3 regions of the Streptomyces sp. KR80 genome follow, and region 1 is predicted to be linked to each of the others. Evidence: riboswitches for the same ligand, from Rfam matches in the RefSeq annotation. Region 1 holds a riboswitch; each other region holds the start of a gene.

The links. A riboswitch is a leader RNA that binds a small molecule or an ion and turns the genes downstream of it on or off. The one in region 1 is predicted to bind cyclic di-AMP.
Region 2: it holds a riboswitch for cyclic di-AMP, as region 1 does, so the genes downstream of both, ACTWQI_RS00480 (M23 family metallopeptidase) here and ACTWQI_RS29355 (M23 family metallopeptidase) in region 1, are expected to answer to the same signal.
Region 3: it holds a riboswitch for cyclic di-AMP, as region 1 does, so the genes downstream of both, ACTWQI_RS18340 (transglycosylase family protein) here and ACTWQI_RS29355 (M23 family metallopeptidase) in region 1, are expected to answer to the same signal.

Annotation. Positions count from the first base shown of each region.
Region 1 is NZ_JBQQCD010000038.1:17,425-19,639, reverse strand. It holds gene ACTWQI_RS29360 (PP2C family protein-serine/threonine phosphatase) at 1-692, shown strand, start outside; cyclic di-AMP (ydaO/yuaA leader) riboswitch at 908-1,101, shown strand; gene ACTWQI_RS29355 (M23 family metallopeptidase) at 1,113-2,198, shown strand.
Region 2 is NZ_JBQQCD010000001.1:105,405-107,619, forward strand. It holds gene ACTWQI_RS00470 (MalY/PatB family protein) at 1-120, opposite strand, end outside; gene ACTWQI_RS00475 (GNAT family N-acetyltransferase) at 196-669, opposite strand; cyclic di-AMP (ydaO/yuaA leader) riboswitch at 928-1,091, shown strand; gene ACTWQI_RS00480 (M23 family metallopeptidase) at 1,095-1,886, shown strand.
Region 3 is NZ_JBQQCD010000012.1:71,369-73,583, reverse strand. It holds gene ACTWQI_RS18345 (permease) at 1-732, opposite strand, end outside; cyclic di-AMP (ydaO/yuaA leader) riboswitch at 1,224-1,401, shown strand; gene ACTWQI_RS18340 (transglycosylase family protein) at 1,405-2,215, shown strand, end outside.

The DNA.
Region 1 (2,215 bases):
GCGTACGTCTGATCATCGGCGACGTCCGGGGCAAGGGCCTGGACGCGGTCGAGATGGTGGCCGTCGTCATCGGTGCCTTCCGGGAGGCGGCCGAGCAGGAGACGACCCTGGAGGAGGTCGCGGTCCGGCTGGAGCGCGCGCTGCAGCGCGAGACCGCGCGCCGCGAGGGACTGGAGCAGGCGGAGGGCTTCACCACCGCGGTGCTGGCTGAGGCGACGCCCGTCGTGCCCGCCGCCCTGCGGTCGGAGCCGGGCGAGGGCGCCCTGGCGGGCACCGTGCGCCTTCTCCATCGCGGCCATCCCTCCCCGCTTCTGCAGTACGCGGACGGCAGCTTGCGGGAGGCCGGTCCCGACAGGGCCTCGCTGCCGTTCGGGATGGGCGACTTGGGCGAGTGGCCGGAGCACGTGGCGGAATTCCCCTTCCCCGAGGGGGCCACGCTGCTGCTGTTCACGGACGGCGTGACCGAGGCCCGGGACGCCCGAGGAGTCTTCTACGACCCGCGGGAGCGGCTGCGCGGCCGGCTGTTCTCCGGGCCGGACGCCCTGCTCGACGCGCTGGTGGAGGACGTGGACCGGCACACCGCGGGTGGCTCGACGGACGACATGGCGCTGCTGGCCGTCAGTCGTCCGGGGCGCGGCCAGCCGGAGCGACGGCTGACGGTGGAGCTGGCGCCCGCTTCTCACGGTCCGTGATCGGACGGCACCCCTCCGCATCACAACTGACGCACGATCAGCTGTCGTGGGTTTCGGCGCAGCGGTTCAACTCGCCCGTATTAGAGATTCCGTGCCCTGGTTCGTCCCTTCGAATTTCCTTAAGGATCACACCGAACGGCTTGGAATCCCTGGCCCGGGTCTATTAACGTTCGATAACGCAGCGCGGTTGTCCCAGCCGCCACAAGAGGTGGCACCGTGCGCCGAAGCCTAATCCCGTACCACCTGCACCATTGAGCACAAGGGAGCCGGGGAACCATCCTCCTGCCGCTGATATCGGCACAGGAGGGGCCCACTTGGGGTGAATCGGACGCCTCTCCGGAGGGGTCCGTAGGAGACCTTCCTACTCCGAACCCGTCAGCTAACCCGGTAGGCGAGAAGGAAGGAAAGGAGTCCGCCCGCGTGGCGTCCAAGAGCCCTGCCCCCGAGACTCTGTCCGAGCCGGTGAATTCCCTGGGTTACGGCGCCGGGTTCGGCGAGGAGCCCCCGGCCGCCGCAGAAGGCGAGTGGAATCCGACCGCGGAGTCCGTGGGCCCCGTCCGTGGCAGGCACCGAGTCGGCAAGCAGCGTGGTGGCGGCATGGCGCGCAGCAGCGCCGTCCTCGGCGTCGGAGTCTTCGCCGCCGTGGGTGCGGGCGGCATGGCCAGCGCGCAGGACAAGCCCCCGGTCTCCATCTCGATGCCGGACATGTCGGCCGTCTCGGACAAGCTCCCGGACGCCGCGTCGCTGCCCGGCATCGGCTCCCTGATATCCGACGACGACACATCGGATGCGGCCGAAGCGCCGGCCGGCACCACCACGACGCCGCTGTCCTCGGCCGGACTCACCGACGACGAGGCCGCCCAGGGCGCCGACGCGGGTGAGGCGCTGCGGGCCCGCATCATGCGCCAGGCCGAGCAGCAGCAGAGCGCGGCGGAGGCGGCGGAGCGCGAGGCCGCCGCGAAGGCCGCGGCCGCGAAGGCCGCGAAGCTGGCTGCCGAGCAGAAGGAGCAGGCCGAGGAGGCGAAGCGGAAGGCCAAGGCAGAGGCCGAGCGCAAGGCCAGGGAAGCGGCCGCGAAGAAGGCCGAGGCCGAGCGGCTGGCCAGGCTGGCCAAGCAGTACACCCGCCCCCTCTCCTCCTACACCCTCACTTCCAGCTTCGGCGAGTCCGGATCCATGTGGTCCAACAACCACACCGGCCAGGACTTCGCCGCACCCACCGGCACCCCCGTCAAGGCGGTGCACACCGGCACCGTCACCGAGGCGGGTTGGGCCGGGTCCTACGGCTACCGGATCGTGCTCACGCTGGAGGACGGCACCGAGATCTGGTACTGCCACCTGTCGTCGATGACCATCACCTCGGGCAAGGTGACCACCGGCGACACCATCGGCCGCGTCGGCGCCACGGGCAATGTCACCGGTCCGCACCTCCACCTGGAGGTCCGGCCGGGCGGCGACTCCCCGATCGACCCGGTGGCCTGGCTGCGGGAGCGCGGCGTCAGCGTCTGACGTCCCGCCCCCACACC
Region 2 (2,215 bases), on a different contig from region 1:
CATCTCCGCCACCCACAACGGCAGCACGTCCGGCGGGTAGGCCCGCCACTTCATGCTGGTACGCAGGCGCAGCTCATCAAGGGAGAGCCGGCGCAGGGGATTGGGCTCCTCGTACGACATGCGGATCAGTATGCCGGGGGGGGCGGCCTCCGCCGCAGAACAGCAAACGCCCGGCGCCCCAGCAGAGCTGTTCACTCATGAGCTCGAGCGCGCAACGTCGGCCTGGAGCAGTCGAGGGGACACGGCGAAGCCGTGACGGGAGTACGCCGAGATCGCCCGGGAGCTGGAGTGAACCGTCACACGCTCAAGCCCACGTTCATGCGCGAGCGCCAAGACCGCATCAATGAGCCGACCACCCAGGCCGGTATCTCTCTCCTCCGGCACCACGTACACACACTGCAGGTCGCCCGATGACCGTTCGAGGGCACGCGGGCTCGGCACGCGCTGCGTGACCGCCAGCCACGCCATGCCAATGACCACGTCGTCGCGGACCATAACCATGCAGTGGTGAGAGGACGCCTCCTCCTGGGCCCACGTCACGAAATGATCGACGAAATCGTCGCGCGAGGTGACCGGGGTCTCTCCCTTCTCCAGTAACCACTGCCACCGAAGCTCAGCAACAGTGACCAGATCATCGGGCAGGGCGGGACGAATAGCGATGCTGTTCACACCGACATGCTGACGCAGTTCGACCAGACGCCTCACGAGAGAAGCCGGCCGCATGAACGAACCAACGCGTTGCGCCGGCATCCCCCTTTGCCGGGGATATCGTGCGTACCTATCCCGAACTCCCACCGCGCCAAAGCAAGTTGATCGCGCATCCGCCTGTAAAGGCTTGTGTTCGACCCCAAGGCCCCTCTAACGTGCTCGGCGTTCGAATACGAACACCGCGTGGCCGGACCGCCGAATCCTGCCCCCGGCGCGCGGCAGCATGTCACCCCCACACCGCCGGGCAGGAGCGGGGGACCCACTCGCGCCGTACGGAGAGTACGTACCGGACGGCTAGGGGTGAAGCCGTGACAGCCCACGGCCGGGCGAACCTCCAGCCCGAACCCGACAGCTCACCTCGTAGGCGTCCGGAGTACGGAGCCACCATGACGTCTGCAGTTGGACGACACCGCGCCCCACGCCCACAGAGCACCCCGCGGCGCCTCATCAGCCGCGTCTCTGCCGCCGGCGCCACCCTCGCCTTGCCGGTTGTCGGAGCCGGTACCGCCAACGCCCTGGACGGAGGCAGCGGCACCTACACCGTCGCCTCCGGCGACACCCTGTCCACCATCGCGGAGGAACGAGGCATCGAGGGCGGCTGGCAGCAGCTGTACGAGGACAACAAGTCCGTCATAGGCGATGACCCAGACCTCCTCTCGATCGGACAGAAACTGTCGCTCGACGGCCCCACCGACACCAGCCCCACCGGGACCAGCACCAGCACCACGACGGCCACCCAAGCCTCGTACAGCTCGGACAAGAAGGAGACGGCCCCGACCGCCGTCCTCCCGGTCAGCGGCGGCATCCTGACCGCCGGCTTCGAAGACAGCGGCGACCTCTGGTCCAACGGCCACACCGGCCAGGACTTCGCCGTACCGGTCGGCACCACCGTAAGGGCCGCCACCGGCGGCACCGTGGTCTCGACGGGCCGGGACGACGCGTTCGGCTACGAGGTCGTCATCCGGCACGACGACGGCGAGTACACGCACTACGCGCATCTGTCACAGATCGATGTGTCATCGGGCACCACGGTAGGCAAGGGCGACCGCATCGCACGCTCCGGCTCCACCGGCAATGTCACCGGCCCTCACCTGCACTTCGAGGTGCGCACCACCCCGAAATACGGCTCGGCCATCGACCCGCTGGACTGGCTGCGGGACCACGGCGTGAAGACCTGATGCAGGTCACCCTGGATCGAAGATTTACCGGCAGGCTCGGTGCTGTGGTCGGCTACGCCCGGTTCGTGCGCGCAGATGGCCAAGGAATGCAGCCGCACACGGTGCGATCACAGCCGTAGACCCGGGGCACCCGTCATTCGTGAGAGCGACTAGCCGGGGCGAGCCGTGCCTCCTCGGCGGCGTGCCGGGCCAGGGACGTACGTCGCTGCTGGCTCGGCGGGCCCGGATGTCACCGCGGCTGCCGTTGCGACCACGAGCGTGATCGGTGGCCGCGTGCGTCGGCAGCTCGCCGATCGTGGTCGAGATCCGACCGCCATGGTGACGACCGG
Region 3 (2,215 bases), on a different contig from region 1:
GAAGGTTGCCGCGGCCATCGCCCCCAGGACCAGGAAGCCGCCCGCGTGCAGGAAGTCGTGCTGGAAGCCGAGCCGGAACTCCTCCCACCGGCTGTGCCCCGGCCGGTGCCCGCCGGTGCGGACCGGTAGCCGCAGCCACTCCGCACGGCCCAGCCGGATCCACAGCCACCCCATGACCACGGCCGTGATCAGCGAGGCGAGAAACCGCGCCACCACCATCTCGGGCCGACCGGGGAAGGCGACGGCCGTCGCGGTGAGGACGACCGGATTCACCGCTGGAGCGGACAGGAGGAAGGTGAGCGCGGCGGCGGGGGCGACCCCGCGGCGGATCAGGCTCCCCGCCACCGGCACCGACGCGCACTCGCAGCCGGGCAGGACGACGCCGGCGGCGCCCGCCACGGGAACGGCGAGCGCGGGCTTCCGGGGGAGGACCCTGCTGAAGACATGGGCGGGAACGAACGCGTTGATGGCTCCCGAGAGCGCCGTACCCAGCAGCAGGAACGGCAGGGCCTGGACCACGATCGCGACGCAGATGGTCCGCCACGCCTGTAAGGCGGGCGCGTTGAGGCCGCCGACCCCCTTGGCCACGGCGAATGCGGCACCGAGGAGGAGCGCCGTGGTAGCCGCGAGGGTCCACGCGGACTGGTCGAGGGATCTTCTCCGGGCTAGGGGTGCTCGGGGTGCCGGTGAGGTCACCAGCGAAGCGTCGATCAGCTCGTCCGCTCTCTCCACACCGACTCCGAAGGTTCGCGACCGGGGGCTCTCACGATAGTGGGCAGCGGCTTTCGCCTCGGTACGCCGGGCGGCGATAAGGGTTATTCATCCGATTCGCCGGATACATCCATGAGCACCAAAGAGGCTGCTAATAGCTTCAATACAGCAAACGTGAACACCTCTGCTAAATCGGACAATCGGCCCCAGGTGAGCCATCTCACAGAACAATCCTGTGTTCATGCGCTGCTGGGTGCACGAAAGGGGCACATCCCCCAACTCGGTTACAGCTCGCCGATGGTGAGGAGTCGTTCCGTAGTAATGCCTATCGCTCTCGGGCAAGGGGCGGCAGCGCAGCGTGACACCACGCCAAATGGATCTCCGATAAAGCAATCCGCGGAATACCCGCTACTTGTCGCGAAGAAATTGATGCGTCTAGTTTTGCGCTGCCTGCCCATCGAAAGGGTGGGCGGCCTTCTGCCGGAGCGCCGAGTCCTGCCGCCGGCCGAAGGAGAACCACAACGCACCACGGCAGGAGCGGGGGAACCAGGTAAGTGCCGTACCTCGCGAATTTGTGAGGCGCGGCTTGGGGTGAAGACGTGCCGCAGCGCAAGGCGCTGGTCAGGGCGCGGCCGGGCAACTCCAGCCCGAACCCGACAGCTCACCTCGCAGGCGTAGGAGAGGAAGATCCCTATGTCTGCACGCGGTCGTCACCGCCGTTACAAGCCAAGTCGAGTTTCCCGAGCCTATACAGCCGCCGCCGCGGGCGGCGCCGGTATCGCGCTCCCCTTCATAGGCGTCAGCCACGCGAATGCCGCCTCCGTCGACACCTGGGACAAGGTTGCGGAGTGCGAGAGCACCGGCAACTGGAGCATCAACACCGGCAACGGCTTCTACGGTGGACTGCAGTTCACCCAGGACACCTGGAACGAGTTCGGCGGCACCGAATACGCGCCCCGGGCCGACCTGGCGTCCAAGGAGCAGCAGATCGCCATCGCCGAGAAGGTGCTCGCGGTCCAGGGCCCCGGCGCCTGGCCGGTGTGCTCGGGCAAGGCCGGCCTGACCAAGGGCGGACCCGCGCCCGAGGTCTCCCCCCAGGGGAAGAAGGCGTCCGCCCCGGCCGAGAAGAAGGCCGAGTCCAAGCCCGCCGCTGACAAGGGTGGGGCGAAGCCCGAGTCGTACACCGTCGTCCCCGGCGACTCCCTCTACAAGATCGCCACCGCTGAGCAGGTCTCGGGCGGCTGGCAGACGGTCTACGAGGAGAACCGAGAGGTCGTCGGCGACAACCCGAACCTGATCTTCCCGGGTCAGAAGCTCTCCATCGGCGACGGGAAGGCCGAGGCCACGCCGAAGCCGCCGGCCCCCAAGCCCGCCGCTCCCAAGCCGGAGAAGCCGCGGCAGGAGGCGCCGAAGCAGAACGCCTCCGGCTTCACCGCGCCGGTCGACGCCTCGCCGAGCACCCCGTACCGCGCTTCCGGCGGCAGCTGGGCCAGCGGCTACCACA